3 regions of the Sinomonas terrae genome follow, and region 1 is predicted to be linked to each of the others. Evidence: riboswitches for the same ligand, from Rfam matches in the RefSeq annotation. Region 1 holds a riboswitch; each other region holds the start of a gene.
The links. Region 1 has a riboswitch for S-adenosylmethionine ahead of L0M17_RS06850 (aminotransferase class V-fold PLP-dependent enzyme). Riboswitches for the same ligand answer to the same signal wherever they lie in the genome.

Region 1 (5,432 bases):
GTCCCCGGCGACTTCGTGGGACTCGTCGGCGACGTGAGCGGGCGTCCGGACACTCTCGCGCGTCTCGTGCGCGTCCAGGATCGCCGCACCGTCCTCCGGCGAAGCGCGGACGACGACGATCCAGTCGAGCGTGTCGTCGTCGCCAACGCGGACCAACTCGTCATCGTCGTAGCAGCGGCCAATCCGGAGCCGCGCACCGGATTCATCGACCGAGCCCTCGTCGCCGCGTACGACGCCGGAATCGAACCCCTCCTCCTCGTCACGAAAGCGGACCTCCGGGACCCGGCCCCGCTGCTGGCGACCTACGATCTCCTGCCGCTCTCCGTCGTCGTTAGCCGCACGGCCGAAGAGCCGGAAGAGCCTGAACCTGCCGAGGACGACGCTGCAGGCGACGACGGCGAAGTTCAGGACGCCGGTGAGCCGAAGGTGCGTGGTGTGCGGCTTGACGATGACGCTGTCGCGCGACTGCGGGAAGAGCTCGACGGCAAGGTTACGGTGCTGCTCGGGCACTCGGGCGTCGGCAAGTCGACCATGGTCAACGCGCTCACAGGGGCGAGCCGCGCCACGGGCGGTGTCAACGCTGTGACGGGCAGAGGGCGGCACACGTCGTCGTCGGCATTGGCGCTCCGGCTCGAAGGAGCGCCGCCGGGGAGCTGGATCATCGACACGCCGGGCATCCGCTCCTTCGGGCTGGCGCATGTCGATCCCGATCGGATCCTGCATGCCTTCCCCGACCTCGAACCCGGAACCGAAGACTGCGCACGCGGCTGCCGCCACGATGCCAATGCTGTCGAGTGCGGCTTGGATGGATGGGTTGCGGGAGGAAACGCAGGTGCACAGGGACCGGCACGCCTCGCGTCGTTCCGGCGCCTGCTGGGAGCGAGTCCTCGGGACGAGGCCGCTGACGCCAAGGAGCTCGGCACACTCTGAGCCCGGTGCCTCCCACTTGGCGGGTGCGTGAGGCGATAGCGTGGATCCCATGACCCTTGCCGCCGAAGGCTACACCGACGATCTCCGTCTGGCCCACGTACTCGCCGATTCAGTCGATGCCCAGACGATGGACCGGTTCAAAGCCCTCGACCTGAAAGTCGAGACCAAGCCGGACCTCACGCCCGTCACGGATGCAGACCGAGCGGCGGAGGAAGCGATCCGTGGGCAGCTCGCACGGTCACGCCCGCGCGACGCAGTGATCGGCGAGGAGTTCGGCACAACCGGCCATGGAGCCCGCCGCTGGATCATCGACCCCATCGACGGGACGAAGAACTTCGTGCGAGGGGTGCCCGTCTGGGCCACGCTGATCGCTCTTGCTGACGGCGATGAGATTGTGGTCGGCGTCGTCAGCGCCCCTGCGCTCGGCCGCAGGTGGTGGGCGGCGAAGGGCGCCGGCGCGTACACGGGCCGTTCCCTCGCCGCGGCGACCCGGCTCAAGGTTTCGGACGTGGCCCGCATCGAAGACGCTTCGCTCTCCTACTCAAGCCTGTCCGGCTGGCGCGAACGTGGAAGCCTGGGCAATTTCCTCACCCTCACGGAGGATGTGTGGCGGACGCGCGCCTACGGCGACTTCTGGTCGTACTGCCTCGTTGCTGAAGGGGCGGTGGACATTGCTACCGAACCCGAACTCGCGCTCTACGACATGGCCGCCCTTGTGCCGATCGTCACGGAGGCGGGCGGACACTTCACGTCGCTCGAGGGCGTCGAGGGGCCTTGGGGCAGCAGTGCCCTCGCGACAAATGGGATCCTGCATTCGGACGCGCTGCGCCGCCTCAACCCGGAGCACGATGACCTCCTCAGCTCCTGAGGGCCCGACTCCTCAGTGCTGAGCCATCGCGGGCTCGCCGAGCAGCGGAGTCTTAACTCGCTGTAACACGCGACGACGGGCTGGAGCAGCGCGCCGTCGTCCTCTAGTCTCGTGGTCAGGTCACGAGTGCCAGCGCGAAGCCCCGGCTTGCTGGCCGGCAACCCTCCGACGCGGCGGGGTGCCCCGGGTGACGACCAGGCCAGTCCGGAGCGGACTTGGCAAGCGCGGCCCCCGCGAGGCGGGGCCCCGACCCTGAGGTGCACCATGAGCACACCCACCGTCGCTTCTCCGTCCCCCGCAAACCCGGTCCTTCCCGCAAACGCCATCATTCCCGCAGGATCCCCTGCGCCCGCGGCAGCCCATGGGGATGTGGACCTCCGCAACCCGCTCGCCGAGGTCGTCGGCGCGGAACTCCTCACTCCCCTTGTAGGAGGCGGGAGTACGCGGTATGTGAACCTCGACTACGCGGCATCGGCCCCGGCCCTCGCCGAGGTCGCGGCGCACCTCAACGAGGTGCTCCCGTTCTACGCGAGCGTTCACCGCGGCGCTGGCTACGCGTCCCAGGTCAGCACCTCGGTCTATGAGAACGCACGAAGGATCGTCCGTGAGTTCGTGGGCGGCCGGCCGGACGACGAGGTCATCTTCACCCGCAACACCACTGACTCGCTCAATCTCCTCGCCGGCTGCCTTCCCGCCGCGGGCGATGTCCTCTACCTCGACATCGAGCACCACGCGAACCTCCTACCGTGGCAGGGGCGGCCCCACCGGAGTGTCGTCGCCGCCCGCACGCTCGCGGAGACGCTCGAGCGCGTGAAAGCGTGGCTCAAGGCTAGTGAGATCAGTCTGGTCGCTGTGACGGGAGCCTCCAACATCACCGGCGAGATCCTGCCGATCGCCGAGCTTGCGGCGCTCGCCCATGAACACGGCGCCCGCATCCTGGTCGACGCAGCGCAGCTCGCGCCCCACCGCCGCATCGACATCGCTGCTGCGGACATCGACTATCTCGCATTCTCCGGTCACAAGCTCTACGCGCCCTTCGGCGCGGGCGTCCTCGTGGGCCGCCGCGATTGGCTCGACAACGGACGCCCCTACCTTGCGGGGGGCGGCGCCGTTCGCGAGGTCCGTCTGGATTCAGTGGCCTGGGCGGAGGGCCCTGCAAGGCACGAGGCCGGGTCCCCCAACGTGGTCGGAGCCGCGGCCCTCGCGAAGGCTGCACAGATCATCGAGGGCCTCGATGTGAAGTCCTGGTACCGACACGAGCAGCAGCTCCGTGACGCCCTCGTGGCGGGGCTCAGCGAGATCGAGGGGGTCACGGTGCACCGTCTCTTCGAGGACTCAGACCTCGGCGTCAGCGCGGCGTCGCGCGGGGCAGTCGGCATCGTCAACTTCTCAGTCGAAGGCCACGACGCCGGACTGACGGCCGCCTATCTCTCCGCCGAGCATGGCGTGGGCATCCGCGACGGGCGCTTCTGCGCGCATCCAGCCCTGCGCCGCCTCGGTCTTGCTTCAGGTTCCCTCCGTGCAAGCTTCGGTCTTGGCTCCCGGCTCGAGGATGTCGAAAGGCTTGTCACCGGTGTGCGTGGGCTTGTGGAGCGCGGCTTGGGTCTCGACTACGCGGTCGACGTCGGCCGCTGGGTCCCAGTGCCCGATTCGCGTCCATTCCCCGCATGGGCGCCCAACACCCCCGGGACTGCAGGCGCCGCCCCGTGCTCGGTCGAGGACTGAGAACGTCCCCTACGCCGACGTGCGGCTAGGCGTTTCCCGCGGGTAGATTCCTCTGCGGAGCATTCGGATCTCCGGGAGGAAGAAGGCATGGCTCGGGGCGGACCCAAGTTCGACGATCGACGACGGCGCGAGCTCGCAGAAGCGTTCATGGCCGGCGGGGAACACTACGAGAAGGTCCGGCCAGGCTACCCAGACGACGCCGTTGACTGGCTCGTGCCACCCGGCGCTCGCACCGCCGTCGACCTCGGCGCAGGCACCGGCAAGCTCTCGGGCCTGCTCTCAGCCCGCGGACTCGCGGTGACCGCCGTGGATCCGAGCCCGGACATGCTCGGCGAACTGCGCCGCCTGCATCCGGGAGTCCAGGCCGTCGTCGGCACAGCCGAGGCCACCGGCCTGCCGGATGCCTCGGCTGACCTTGTGGTTGCCGCGCAGGCATGGCACTGGTTCGATGCTCCGGCGGCAACGCGCGAAGTGGCGAGGCTCCTGAGGCCGGGGGGCCGCGTGGCTCTCGTCTGGAATCAGCTCGACACTTCGGTTCCGTGGGTGCACCGGCTCTCGCGCATCATGCACGCCGGAGATGTCCACAAACCGGACTACCATCCCCCGTCAGGACCAGAGCTGACGGGTTGGGAGTCGGAGGCGTTCCGCTGGGAGGAGCCCATCACCACGCTCGGGATCGTAGAGCTCACGAAGTCGCGGAGCTACTACTTGCGGGCCACAGAGAAACATCGATCCCGGGTCGAGGCGAATCTCGACTGGTACCTCCACGATCATTTGGGCCACCGGGACGACGAACTGATCCTGCTCCCGTACATCACACAGGTCTGGAGCGCCGTTCCTGCCTGACCGGGCTATTGTCCTTCAGCCCCTCCTAGGCCTAGATTTAGGGATACCTAAACTCGTGGATGAGGCCTATCAAAGATTTGGCCCGTCGAGACGGCGGCGATCGATGGGGGCGGAAGGATGAGCAGGACGGCGCGGGACACTCCGCGGGCCGCACGGCGCGGCGCGGCGGGCATGGCCGTGGGCCTCCTCGGTCCTGCATTCGTCGCATCCATCGCCTACGTCGATCCGGGCAACGTAGCCGCCAACCTCACGGCCGGCGCGCGATACGGCTACCTCCTCGTCTGGGTGCTCGTGATCGCGAACGCGATGGCCATGCTCGTCCAGTACCAGTCCGCGAAGCTGGGAATCGTCACCGGGCGGACACTCCCCGAGATCCTGAGCCAACGCCTGCGCCCGCGCGTCCGGCGCCTCTTCTGGCTCCAGGCGGAGGTCGTCGCACTCGCAACCGATCTCGCAGAAGTCGTGGGAGGCGCGATCGCCCTCCAACTCCTCTTCCGCGTGCCCCTGCCGATCGGTGCCCTCATCGTCGGAGCCGTCTCCCTCGGCATCCTCGCGATCCAGGACCACCGGACGCAGCAACGCTTCGAACTGGCGATCATGGGCCTCCTTGCCGTCATCACGATCGGATTCCTCGCGGGACTCGCCATGAGCCCTCCCTCACCCGCAGGCGTAGTCTCCGGCCTCGTTCCCCGCTTCGAGGGGCCCGACACGCTGCTGCTTGCCGCCTCGATGCTCGGCGCCACGGTGATGCCGCACGCGATCTACGTGCATTCGGCGCTCTCCCGTGACCGGCATCGGGCCAATCCCCACACGCATGTGCCGGCAAGCGCCGTCGCCCGCCTCCTCCACGGGACACGACTGGACGTTCTGATCGCGCTGGGGGTCGCCGGCGTCGTCAACGTCGGGATGCTCCTCCTCGCAGCCTCGACGCTCGGCGGCCGGGGAGGAACCGACACCATCGAGGGAGCGCACGCGGCCATCACAGGGGCACTCGGACCGCTCGTGGGGACCGTGTTCGCCATCGGGCTCCTGGCCAGCGGCCTCGCCTCGAGCGCCGTTGGCT
Region 2 (5,432 bases), 870 kb from region 1:
AGCGCTGGGCCCGTGTGCCGCATGAGCTGCTTGACCGGGCCTTCGATGTAGTCCTTCGGCCCGAGGATCGCGCCTCCGAGCACGCGACCCTGACCGTCGATGTGCTTCGTGCCCGAGTACACGACGACGTCGGCGCCGAAGTCGAGGCTCCGCTGCAGGAGCGGGGTCGCGAAGACATTGTCGACGACGACGGTCGCCCCAGCCGCGTGCGCAAGGTCCGCAACCGTCTGGATGTCCACGAGCTCCTGCATCGGATTCGACGGCGACTCGAAGAAGACCGCCTTTGTCGGTACCGAAAGCGCCTCGCGCCACTGGTCGACGTCGGGGCCGTCGACGAAGACGGTCTCGACGCCCCAGCGGGGGAGGATTTCGTTGAGGATCACGAAGCACGAGCCGAAGAGGCTGCGGGCCGCGACGACCCTGTCGCCAGCCCCGAGCAGCGCACCGAGCGCGGTGAACACGGCCGACATGCCGGAGGCCGTCGCGAAGCACGCCTCGGTGCCCTCGAGGAGCCGAAGCCGCTCTTGGAACGTGGCCACGGTCGGATTGCCGTAGCGGGAGTAGACGAAGCGCTCGTCCTCGCCGGTGAACGCCCTCTCGGCTGCCTCCGCCGACTCGTATACGAAGCCGGAGTTGAGGAACAGGGCCTCTGAAGTTTCCTGAAAATTGCTGCGGTCAAGCCCGCCGCGCACAGCCTGGGTGTCTTCGCTCCAGCTCGCGGCGTCGATGTTGAAGGTCACTGACTACTCTTGTCCTACGTTCGTGGGGAGGCCCCGGTTCTTCCATCCGTTCACGTTCCGCTGCCCATCGGGCCCGGGCACGCCCTCGAAGCCCTCGAGCACGTTGTACGCCCTGAAGCCGAGGTTCGTCGCGGCGGCCGCCGCCGCAGCGGAGCGCTGGCCCGAGCGGCACAGGAAGAGCAGCTCAGTCTCGCGGTTCTCCGGGCCTTGGAGCTCGAGTTCGATGACGAAGTCCGGGTTCGGAATGCCGCCCGAGAAGACCCACGGGATGAACAGCGGGTCGTTGTCCGTCTGGCGCGTGTCGGGGATCCCGATGTGCGCCCACTCTTCCTCGGTGCGCACATCGACGAGGACGGCGGAGCCCGACTTCAGCTTGTCCCAGGCCTGCTCCGGCGTGAGGTCACCTTCATAGAGGCTCATGCGTGGCCCTCCCCGTCGTACTCGCCCTCGCTGGTGATTCCCTCTGCGAGCTCGTCGACGGCGGAGGCCACGGCCGCGTCCGCCCGGGCGACGGCGTGGGGGAGGATGATGGCCTGGGCGACGATCACGTCCGTGCCGTTGAAGGTGGCGGCAGGGCTCCCGTGGAGCACGTAGCCCTCGGCAAGGGCTTGGGAGATCCGGGCGCAGAACTCGCGAGTGTCCGGACCGGTGAGCAGACGGTAGGCGAGGCGCTCCTCGGAGGCGCTCGCCGGTGCGGCGGGATCGTTGAGCGGTGTGGCGGCCGCCTCTCCCGTCTCTGTGGCAGTGTTGGACATGGGCGGGCTCCTTCTGGCTTGCGTATCGATGGTCGAATTGCCGAGTCGTCACCTGAGGCACCCCGCCGGATGGAGGGTTGCCGGCCAGCAAGTCAGGGCAGTGCGACCGCGCGGGGAGGCCCCGCCGTCGCGCGCTGGCGCTCGTTACTCTGGCTTGAAAGTAGCACGCGACCACGGGGCCAGCCACGGCGAGCCGGTAACGATTGGCAACACCGCGAAACACGCGCGCCGAGCCGTTTCTAGCTTTCTCCTGTGAGAAGGCCGGGGGCACGAGCGGAACGCTTCCCTGCAGCCGCCGGAGACCTATGCTCATGGTGGAGGAACTGAATAACACGACGCGGAGGTAGCCCGGGTGAGTGAGGCAGAGCGGCCCACAGTTCTCGAGGTGCAGGATCTCGTTGTCCGCTACGGTCAGCAGACCGCAGTGGACGGACTCGGCTTTTCCATTCTGCGGGGTGAGATCTTCGGGCTCCTCGGCCCGAACGGGGCGGGAAAGACGACGACGCTGAGCGTCATCGAGGGCCTGCGCAAGCCCTACTCCGGACGGGTTGTGATCGATGGCGTCGAGACCGTTCACGCTCCGCTCGCCGTCAAGGCGAAGCTCGGCGTGCAGCTCCAAGCTTCGAGCTTCCAGTCCGAGCTCACGATCGAGCAGATTGCGCGCCTGTACGCTGGGCTCTACGGGCTTGACCTCCCGCAGCGGCAGATCAGGGAACGGCTGGCGGACGTCGGGCTCCAGCAGGAGATCACGAAGCCGTTCAAGAAGCTCTCGGGTGGGCAGCAGCAGCGTTTCTCGCTCATGGTCGCCACGATCCACAATCCCTCGATCCTGCTCCTCGACGAGCCGACCGCAGGCCTCGACCCGCAGTCCCGCCGCCAGCTCTGGGACCGCATCGAGGGCTCGCGGCAGAGAGGCGGAAGCATCCTCCTCACGACTCATTCCATGGAGGAGGCCCAGGCGGTCTGCGACCGGGTCGCCATCATCGACCACGGTCGGCTCCAAGCCCTGGGCGCCCCGAAGGAGCTCGTCGCCATGCACCGCGACGATCCGCGCGTGCTCGCCGTCGCCCACGGCGACGTGACCCTCGAAGATGTCTTCATCGGGCTGACAGGAAGTGCCATCCGTGACTGAGACCATCGCCCCCGTCGTCCCGCCAATCGGGCTGACCCTGCGCTCGCTCCTTCGTGCGGACGCCACCGTCCTGCTCCGCAGCAGGCAGGCCTTCGTCCTCAACCTCGCCGTCCCGATCCTCATCCTCATCGTGACCAACCGCGGCGGGAGGCTCGGAAATCCGGGCTTCCTCATCGGCATGGCGCTCACCTACGGGCTGCTGTCCTCGGCGCTCATCGGCTACTCGATCACCGTGGCGCGCGACCGGGAGGCAGGCGTCTTCCAGCGGCTTCGGGTGACGCCGACTCCGACGTGGGCCATCATGGCAAGCCGCCTCGCAGTGCAGCTCGCGGCAAACCTGATCGTCTCCGTGATCGTCATGATCGTCGGCAGCATCATGCACAGCACGACGTTTTCGTTCGGCGTCTACCTGCTCATGTTCGCTGTCTCGCTGCTGGGCGCCGTCGTCTTCCTCAGCATCGGGCAGGCGCTCGTGGGGCTCGTGAAGAACGCGACGGCGGTCAACGCGGTCGGCAGGGTCCTGTTCATCCTGCTGATCCTCACCGGCATTCTCGGCTCGACCGGCATCCTCGGCGACGACTTCAAGAACTTCGCCTCGTGGACGCCGGTCGGTGCCCTCATCAACCTGTTCTCGGCGGTCCTGAACACGTCGGCGTGGGGCGCCGACCAGACGGACGGCATCATCGCCTCCATCGGCTACATCGTGGTCTTCGCGGGCATCGGCATCCGGTGGTTTCGCTGGGAGCCGCAGTAGGTCTGGCTCGAGGTCTTCAGGATCCGGTCTCCAGCAGGTGGTTCGGAAGGCGGTTCCCCGGGGCCCGGCCTCGGATCTCGAGGAGCTCGCGGGCATGCGCCCACAGCCGCCGGTCCTCGTCCGAGACCGGCACCCAGGGCCTGACTGACCGGGCGGTGCCGTTCTCGTCGCGCGCCACCATGACGGTGAGGCAGTACGTCGTGAGGTGCAGCTCGCCTCCCTTGGGGCTGCCTGACCGGACGTGGACAGCAATGTGCATGCCCTTGTTGCCGGTGTAGACGAGACGCGCCTCGACCTCGACCACGTCGCCGATGAGCAGGGGCCGGTAGAACCGGACACCGCCCGAGAACACTGCCACCGTGTCTTGGCCGGAATACCGCGCCGAGCACACGTACGCGGCCTCGTCGATCCACTTCATGACGGTGCCGCCGTGGACCTTGCCGCCCCAGTTGACGTCGGTCGGAGCAGCGAGGAAGCGCAGGACCACGCGCTCCGCCGTGCCCGCCTCCGTGTACACCTGGCGGCCCATTGATTCGACGATCTCGTCGCGGACCTCGATCCGAGCGACCGCGTGCGCCTCGGCCTCCCGCTCCGCGTCCGTGCTCGGCACGAACTTCGGCACCTCGACAGGCTTCCCGTCAGTCCCGACGGCTACGAAGATCACGAGGCACTGGCTGCGCATCGTCGGCGTGCCGCCCCTCGGATCGCCCGAGGAGACGACAGTGCTGATGTGCATGGACGAGCGGCCGGTGTACACGATCGTGGCCGTGACCTCGACCATGTCGCCCACGTTCACGGGATCCGCGAAGTGGATGTTGCCGACGTAGGCGGTCACGGCGTACGTCTTCGACCAGCCGACGGCGGCTGCGTAGGCGGCCTTGTCGACCCACTCGAGGACGGTTCCGGCATCGACCGAGCCGGAATGCCCGACGTCGGTCGGCGCGGCCAGGAAGCGCAGGGTGACTGTGTTGCTCTCAGGCTGGGTCACGCCGTCGTCCGCCCTCAGCCCCAGAGCCGCTCGGTGGCGAGGCGCGCGCCTTCGGAGAGCGCCTCGAGCTTCGCCCATGCGATCTGCGGGTGCACGCGGCCGAGGATCTGGGCGAAGCGCTCGATCCGGTCCGCGACGAGCTCGGGGTGCTCGATGACGTTCGTCGCGTGCGAGACGACCCCGGGCACGACGGTCTTCTCCTCGGGCAGCGTGAGGTCGCGCCACACCTTCCACTCATGCTCGTGCCGCACGTTCGCAGCCTCGAACGAGTAGGAGCCGGCATTGATGGAGAGCATCGTCTGGGCAAGGTCCGCGAACGGGAGGTCGGTCGTGTGCGGGCCGTGCCACGAGCCCCAGCACAGGTGGAAGCGGATCTGCTCCTGAGGCAGGTCGCGGATCGCATAGTTGAGGGCCTCGACGCGCAGCCGGGTGAACGCGAGGTAGTCCTCGACGGTGGGCTCCGGGTTGATCATGTCCCAGTTCTCGGCGATCGAGGGGTCATCGATCTGCACCGTGAGGCCGGCCTCGACGATCGCCTTGTACTCCTCGCGCATCGCGTCGGCGCACGCGTAGACGAGCTCCTCGTCGCTCTTGTAGTACTCATTCGCAATCCGCGATGCGGAGCCGGGGGAGAGGGCGGGGAGGAAGCCGGTCTCGAAGCCGTTCGCCGCGAGGGCCTCCTTGAGGTGCGCGATGTCGCGCCGGACGGCGTCCTGCCCCGTGTAGGTGATGGGGCCCGTCACGGAGGGCTGGGGTACGGCCTTGCGGCCGGTGAGGATGAACGAGTTCGGATCGTTGTAGGCCTCGTCGAAGCGCACCCGGTCGCGGCGGTCCCGCATGCTCGTGAGGCGGATCTTGCCCGGCTCGGAGCGGACCCTCTCCGTGCTCTGCCACCGGTCGACGCCGCCGGGAGTGAGGCCGCCGAGGCGCGAGAAGGAGTAGTTCCACCAAGCCCCGTAGTCAACGGAGTTCGACATCGTGTGGCCGTACTCGCCGTCGTTCGGGAAGGTGATGCCCACCTCGCGCTGTCGCGCCACGACATCCTTCACCGAGCCCGCGAGCA
Region 3 (5,432 bases), 2.5 Mb from region 1:
TCGGCGCGAGGACGCCGCCCGAGGTGCCGCTGCCCAGCGACAGCGACCAGATGAGCGTCTTGACGACGAGGATGCCGACGATGAGGCCCGTCGTCGCCTGGCCTGTGAGCAGTTGGTCGATGACGTCGTAACCCACGCCGAGGGCGCGCGGCTCGATGAGGCCACCCGCACCGATGATGAGTCCGCCGATCGCGGGCCACCACATCCAGTGGATTGGGAGGCGGGAGAACGTGTCCTCCGCGCGGTACACGAGCCAGGTCGCGCCGGCGGCGACGATCGCACCGCTGATGCCGACGACGGCGGCCAACGCCTCGATGCCCGGAGTGAGATGGAGGCCAGTGGTTGCCACGGGGAAGATCGGTGCGCTGCCGAGGATAACGCTCCGGACCACGGTCGAGACCGCGACGCCGGAGGCAACCGGGATGAAGCTGCGTGGGCGCCACTCGAACAGGAGCAGCTCGACCGCGAGGAGGATGGCCGCGAGCGGTGAGTTGAACGTTGCGGCCATGCCGGATGCGGCGCCCGCGACGAGAAGGGTCTTGCGTTCGTCCGCCGTGAGGTGGAGGTGCTGGGCGAGGATCGAGCCGATCGCCCCGCCCGTCATGATGATGGGCCCTTCCGCGCCGAACGGGCCGCCCGAGCCGATGCTGATGGCTGCCGAGATCGGCTTGAGCACGGCAACCTTGGGATCGACCCGGCTGCCGCCGATGAGGATCGATTCGATGGCCTCGGGCATGCCATGACCTCGGATCTTCTCCGAGCCGAAGCGCGCCATGAGGCCGATCACGAGCCCGCCCGCGACGGGCAGCAGGAGCATCTGCCACCAGGGGTGCCCACCCCCGACCGCGATGAGGCTCGTCGAGACTCTCCCGTAGAAGAAGAGGTTGGTGGCGAGGCCGATGAGGCGCAGGAGGGCCCAGGCCGCGAGCGCCCCGAACGCGCCGACGGGGAGCGCGAGGGCCGCGACGAGAATCATGCGCTTGTCCACGGAGAAGTCGCTCAGCTCGTGGCCACGATGCGTCGTCATGCGACCACCGCCCTGCTCAGCGAGGTAGCCGAAAGGTGCTCGTGGAGCGCGCCGAGTCCCGCGGCGAGATGCTCGCGCTGCCCCGGCTCGAGGTGTGCGAGCGCCTCCCGGAACTCCTCATCGCGCCGGCGGAGGACCGCCTCGACCGCGCCGTTCCCGGCTTCCGTCAGGGAGAGCAGCACGAGGCTCCGGTTCTCGGCCGACTGCGTGCGCTGCACGTACCCTCCCGTGCTGAGCCGGTCCGCCAAGCGGGTCACCGAGGATCCGGAGACCCCGAGGATGTGGGCCAGCGCACCACTTGGCACGGTCCCGTGATCGTGGAGGGCGAACAGCATTCGCATCTGTGGCAGGGAGAGTTCAGTGACCTCGTCGACGCTCTGCATGGCGACTGCGAGCAGATCGCGCGTGGCTCGCTGGAGCGCGTCGACTTGGGCGTCGAGAGGATTTGTCATACGACAAGTCTTGCACAGTGCAAGGGCTGAGTTCAAAGGCGGGGGGACGACGGCGGGGGCGCGGCCGCCGTAGTCCGCCCGCCTCCCGTCCACTCGCCCGGGCTCGTCCGGACGCCGCACCACTCGCTCGGGCTCGCCCAGACGCCGCACCACTCACCCGGGCTCGCCCAGACGCCCCGACACTCACCCGGGCTCGCCCGGACGCCCCGACGCCAGCCACCGTCACCCCCATCCCGGCACCCCGGCCGTCCGTTCCCGACCGGGGTTGAAGCCCTTCCTCGGCGCGCCCGCCCCCGACACGCCGACCCTGGCTCGATCGCGCCGTCGAAGCCGGTCGGAATCTCACGCCTGCCCACCCGAACCCTGCGGAGGCGAACCCCGCGGAGGTGACGGCGCAAGCTTGCACGGCACCCGACGCCTCGCCCAAAGCAAGCGGACGACGACGGGCGGGCACCGCCGTCGACCGCTCGTCCGGGCCGACCGCCGTCCTCCGCTCACGGCCGTCGCCCCCATCCCCTTGGCACCCAGGACGTCCGTTCCCGACCGGGATTGAAGCCCTTCATCGGCGCGCCCGCCCACGACGCGCCGACCGTGGCTGGATCGCGTCGTCGAAGCCGGCCGGAATCTGACGCCCACCCACCCGGACCCTGCGGAGGCGCACCCCGCGGAGGTGACGGCGCAAGCTTCCACGCCAGCCGCCGTCGTCCGCTCACCGCCGTCGACCCCACCCCCTTGGCACCCCGGCCCTCGTTCCCGACCGGGATTGAAGCCCTTCCTCGGCGCGCCCGCCCCCGACACGCCGACCCCGGCTCGATCGCGCCGTCGAAGCCGGTCGGAATCTGCGCCCGCCAGCCCGAACGCGGAGGCGCACCCTGCGAAGGTGACGGCGCAAGCTCCTACGCCAGCCCGTCGTCCGCTCACCGCCGTCGACCCCACCCCCTTGGCACCCCGGCCCTCGTTCTCGACCGGGATTGAAGCCCTTCCTCGGCGCGCCCGCCCCGACACGCCGACCCCGGCTCGATCGCGCCGTCGAAGCCGGTCGGAATCTGCGCCCGCCAGCCCGAACGCGGAGGCGCACCCTGCGAAGGTGACGGCGCAAGCTCCTACGCCAGCCCATCGTCGTCCGCTCACCGCCGTCGACCCCACCCCTTGGCACCCAGGCCGTCCGTTCCCGACCAGGATTGAAGCCCTTCCTCGGCGAGCCCGCCCCCGACACGCCGACCGTGGCTCGATTGCGCCGTCGAAGCCGGTCGGAATCTGACCCCGCCCACCCGAACCCTGCGGAGGCGCACCCTGCGAAGGTGACGGCGCAAGCTTGCAGGCGCACCCTGCGAAGGTGACGGCGCAAGCTTGCAGGCGCACCCTGCGGAGGTGACGGCGCAAGCTTGCAGGGGCACCCTGCGGAGGTGACGGCGCGAGCTGTAGGCCGGCCGGACGACGAGCGTCGGATTACGTCGACGAGCGGGGGATTACGTACGGGGCCCTGGCGACCAAGCGGACCCCGACGTCGGTGCTCCCCGCTGCCCGTTGGCGCCCCCCGGCCTCGGAGCCGCCCGGTCGGCCCCAGGCCCGCCCATCGAGGCCCCCGACGCCCAGCGGGGCTCCGCCCAGCGAGGCCCCTCCAACCGAAGAAGCTTCGGCGAATGCAAGTCGGCATCCTCTATGACGAAATAATTTGCACCGTTACGGCGCCCGCGAGCAGAATCACAGTGACCCATCCCGAGCGGCTGAGAGATCTGGATCTGTGACGCCGCAGCAACCCTGGCCAACCGTCGTCACCAAATCGACGAGCCAAAGGTGCTACCGCCAGAAGCGATGGTGAGTGTCCCCCGCTCGCGTCGCGCCCGAGTTAAGGAGCGCAGCCGTGTCCGACCACGTCATTGATTTCGAGACCCCCCTCAAGTTCGCGTACTGGGTGCCCAACGTCTCGGGAGGCCTTGTGGTCTCCACGATCGAACAGCGCACCAACTGGGAGTTCGACTACAACCGCACCCTCGCACGCATCGCCGAGAACGCGGGCTTCGAGTACGCCCTCACCCAGACCCGTTACGCCGCGAGCTACGGCGCGGACAAGCAGCACGAGGCCACGTCGTTCTCGCTTGCGCTCCTCGGCGCGACCGAGCGGCTCAAGGTCATCGCGGCCGTGCACCCCGGCATGTGGCACCCCGGCGTGCTCGCGAAGTTCATCATCACCGCAGACCACCTCTCGGGCGGCCGCGCGGCCGTGAACATCGTCTCGGGCTGGCTCAAGGACGAGTTCGTGAACTTCGGCCTCGAATGGCTCGAGCACGACGAGCGCTACGTCCGCACCGAGGAGTTCATCAACGTGCTCCGCGGCCTGTGGACCGAGCAGGGCTACTCGCAGTCGGGCAAGTACTACAACATCAACAACTTCACGCTGAACCCTGCGCCGGTGAGCGTTGAAGGTCGCCCGCACCCGGAGATCTTCTTCGGCGGCAACTCGACGGCGGCTCAGGCAGCAGCAGGCCGCACCGCCGACTGGTACTTCTCCAACGGCCGCGACATCGAGGGCTTCAAGGCCAACATCGCCGGCGTCCTCGCCGCCGCGGAGGAAGGCCGCAGGGCCCCCGCCGCCCCGCGGTTCGGCCTCAACGGCTTCGTGATCGCCCGCGACACGGAGAAGGAAGCCCACGAGACCCTCCGCGAGATCGTCGCGAAGGCGCACCGCCCCGCGGTCGAGGGCTTCGCCGCCGCCGTCAAGGAGGCCGGCCAGTCCACGAAGGACGGCAAGGGCATGTGGGAGGACTCGACGTTCGAGGACCTCGTCCAGTACAACGACGGCTTCCGCACGAAGCTCATCGGCACGCCCGAGCAGATCGCCGAGAGGATCGTCGAGTACAAGAAGATCGGTGTGAACCTGCTCCTCACGTGCTACCTGCACTTCCAGGAGGAGGTCGAGGCGTTCGGCCGGGACGTGCTCCCGATCGTGCGCGAGCTCGAGGCGGACCTCGCCCGCAAGAACGGCACGGAGCTCAACACCGAGCTCCTCCCCGTGACGAACTTCGACGCCGTGCGGGAGCTCACCGGTTCGAACCTCGCCGGAGCAGGCGCCTGATGGCCGAGCGTCAATTCGGCTTCCGCACCCGGGCCCTGCACGCCGGCGGAACGCCGGACGCGGAGCACGGGGCGCGGGCGGTCCCGATCTACCAGTCGACGTCGTTCGTCTTCAAGGACACCGACGACGCCGCGAACCTCTTCGCGCTGCAGAAGTACGGCAACATCTACTCGCGCATCGGCAACCCCACCGTCGCTGCCTTCGAGGAGCGCGTCGCGTCCCTCGAGGGCGGCATCGGCGCGGTCGCGACGTCGTCGGGCATGGCCGCCGAGTTCATCACGTTCGCCGCGCTCGCCCAGGCGGGCGACCACATCGTGGCGTCGTCGAAGCTCTACGGCGGCACGATCACGCAGCTCGACGTGACCCTCCGGCGCTTCGGCGTCGACACAACGTTCGTGGACAGCACGGAGGCCGCGGACTTCAAGGCCGCGCTACGCGAGAACACGAAGGCGATCTACACGGAGATCGTCGCGAACCCGTCAGGCGACATCGCGGACCTTCCCGGGCTCGCCGCCGTCGCCCACGAGCACGGCATCCCCCTCGTGGTCGACTCGACGCTCACTCCCCCGTACCTCCTCCGGCCGATCGAACACGGCGCGGACATCGTGATCCACTCCGCGACCAAGTTCCTCGGCGGCCACGGCACCACTCTGGGCGGCGTCGTCGTCGAGAGCGGGACGTTCAACTGGGGCAACGGGAAGTTCCCCTCGATGACCGAGCCCGTGCCGAGCTACGGCAACGTCTCATGGTGGGGCAACTTCGGCGAGTACGGCTTCCTCACGAAGCTCCGCTCCGAGCAGCTCCGCGACATCGGGCCCTCGCTCCCCGCACAGTCGGCGTTCCAGCTCCTGCAGGGCGTCGAGACGCTCCCTCAGCG

Region 2: it holds a riboswitch for S-adenosylmethionine, as region 1 does, so the genes downstream of both, L0M17_RS02845 (DUF1737 domain-containing protein) here and L0M17_RS06850 (aminotransferase class V-fold PLP-dependent enzyme) in region 1, are expected to answer to the same signal.
Region 3: it holds a riboswitch for S-adenosylmethionine, as region 1 does, so the genes downstream of both, sfnG (dimethylsulfone monooxygenase SfnG) here and L0M17_RS06850 (aminotransferase class V-fold PLP-dependent enzyme) in region 1, are expected to answer to the same signal.

Annotation. Positions count from the first base shown of each region.
Region 1 covers NZ_JAKZBV010000001.1:1,474,154-1,479,585, reverse strand. The annotation lists gene rsgA (ribosome small subunit-dependent GTPase A) at 1-930, shown strand, start outside; gene hisN (histidinol-phosphatase) at 980-1,798, shown strand; SAM riboswitch class IV at 1,917-2,029, shown strand; gene L0M17_RS06850 (aminotransferase class V-fold PLP-dependent enzyme) at 2,063-3,523, shown strand; gene L0M17_RS06845 (class I SAM-dependent methyltransferase) at 3,611-4,369, shown strand; gene L0M17_RS06840 (Nramp family divalent metal transporter) at 4,487-5,432, shown strand, end outside.
Region 2 covers NZ_JAKZBV010000001.1:605,230-610,661, forward strand. The annotation lists gene L0M17_RS02835 (O-succinylhomoserine sulfhydrylase) at 1-740, opposite strand, end outside; gene L0M17_RS02840 (rhodanese-like domain-containing protein) at 744-1,160, opposite strand; gene L0M17_RS02845 (DUF1737 domain-containing protein) at 1,157-1,495, opposite strand; SAM riboswitch class IV at 1,505-1,644, opposite strand; gene L0M17_RS02850 (ABC transporter ATP-binding protein) at 1,848-2,627, shown strand; gene L0M17_RS02855 (ABC transporter permease) at 2,620-3,381, shown strand; gene L0M17_RS02860 (acyl-CoA thioesterase) at 3,398-4,369, opposite strand; gene L0M17_RS02865 (cobalamin-independent methionine synthase II family protein) at 4,384-5,432, opposite strand, start outside.
Region 3 covers NZ_JAKZBV010000001.1:4,008,683-4,014,114, forward strand. The annotation lists gene L0M17_RS18535 (chloride channel protein) at 1-1,027, opposite strand, end outside; gene L0M17_RS18540 (MarR family winged helix-turn-helix transcriptional regulator) at 1,024-1,479, opposite strand; SAM riboswitch class I at 3,191-3,301, shown strand; gene sfnG (dimethylsulfone monooxygenase SfnG) at 3,344-4,555, shown strand; gene L0M17_RS18550 (O-acetylhomoserine aminocarboxypropyltransferase/cysteine synthase family protein) at 4,555-5,432, shown strand, end outside.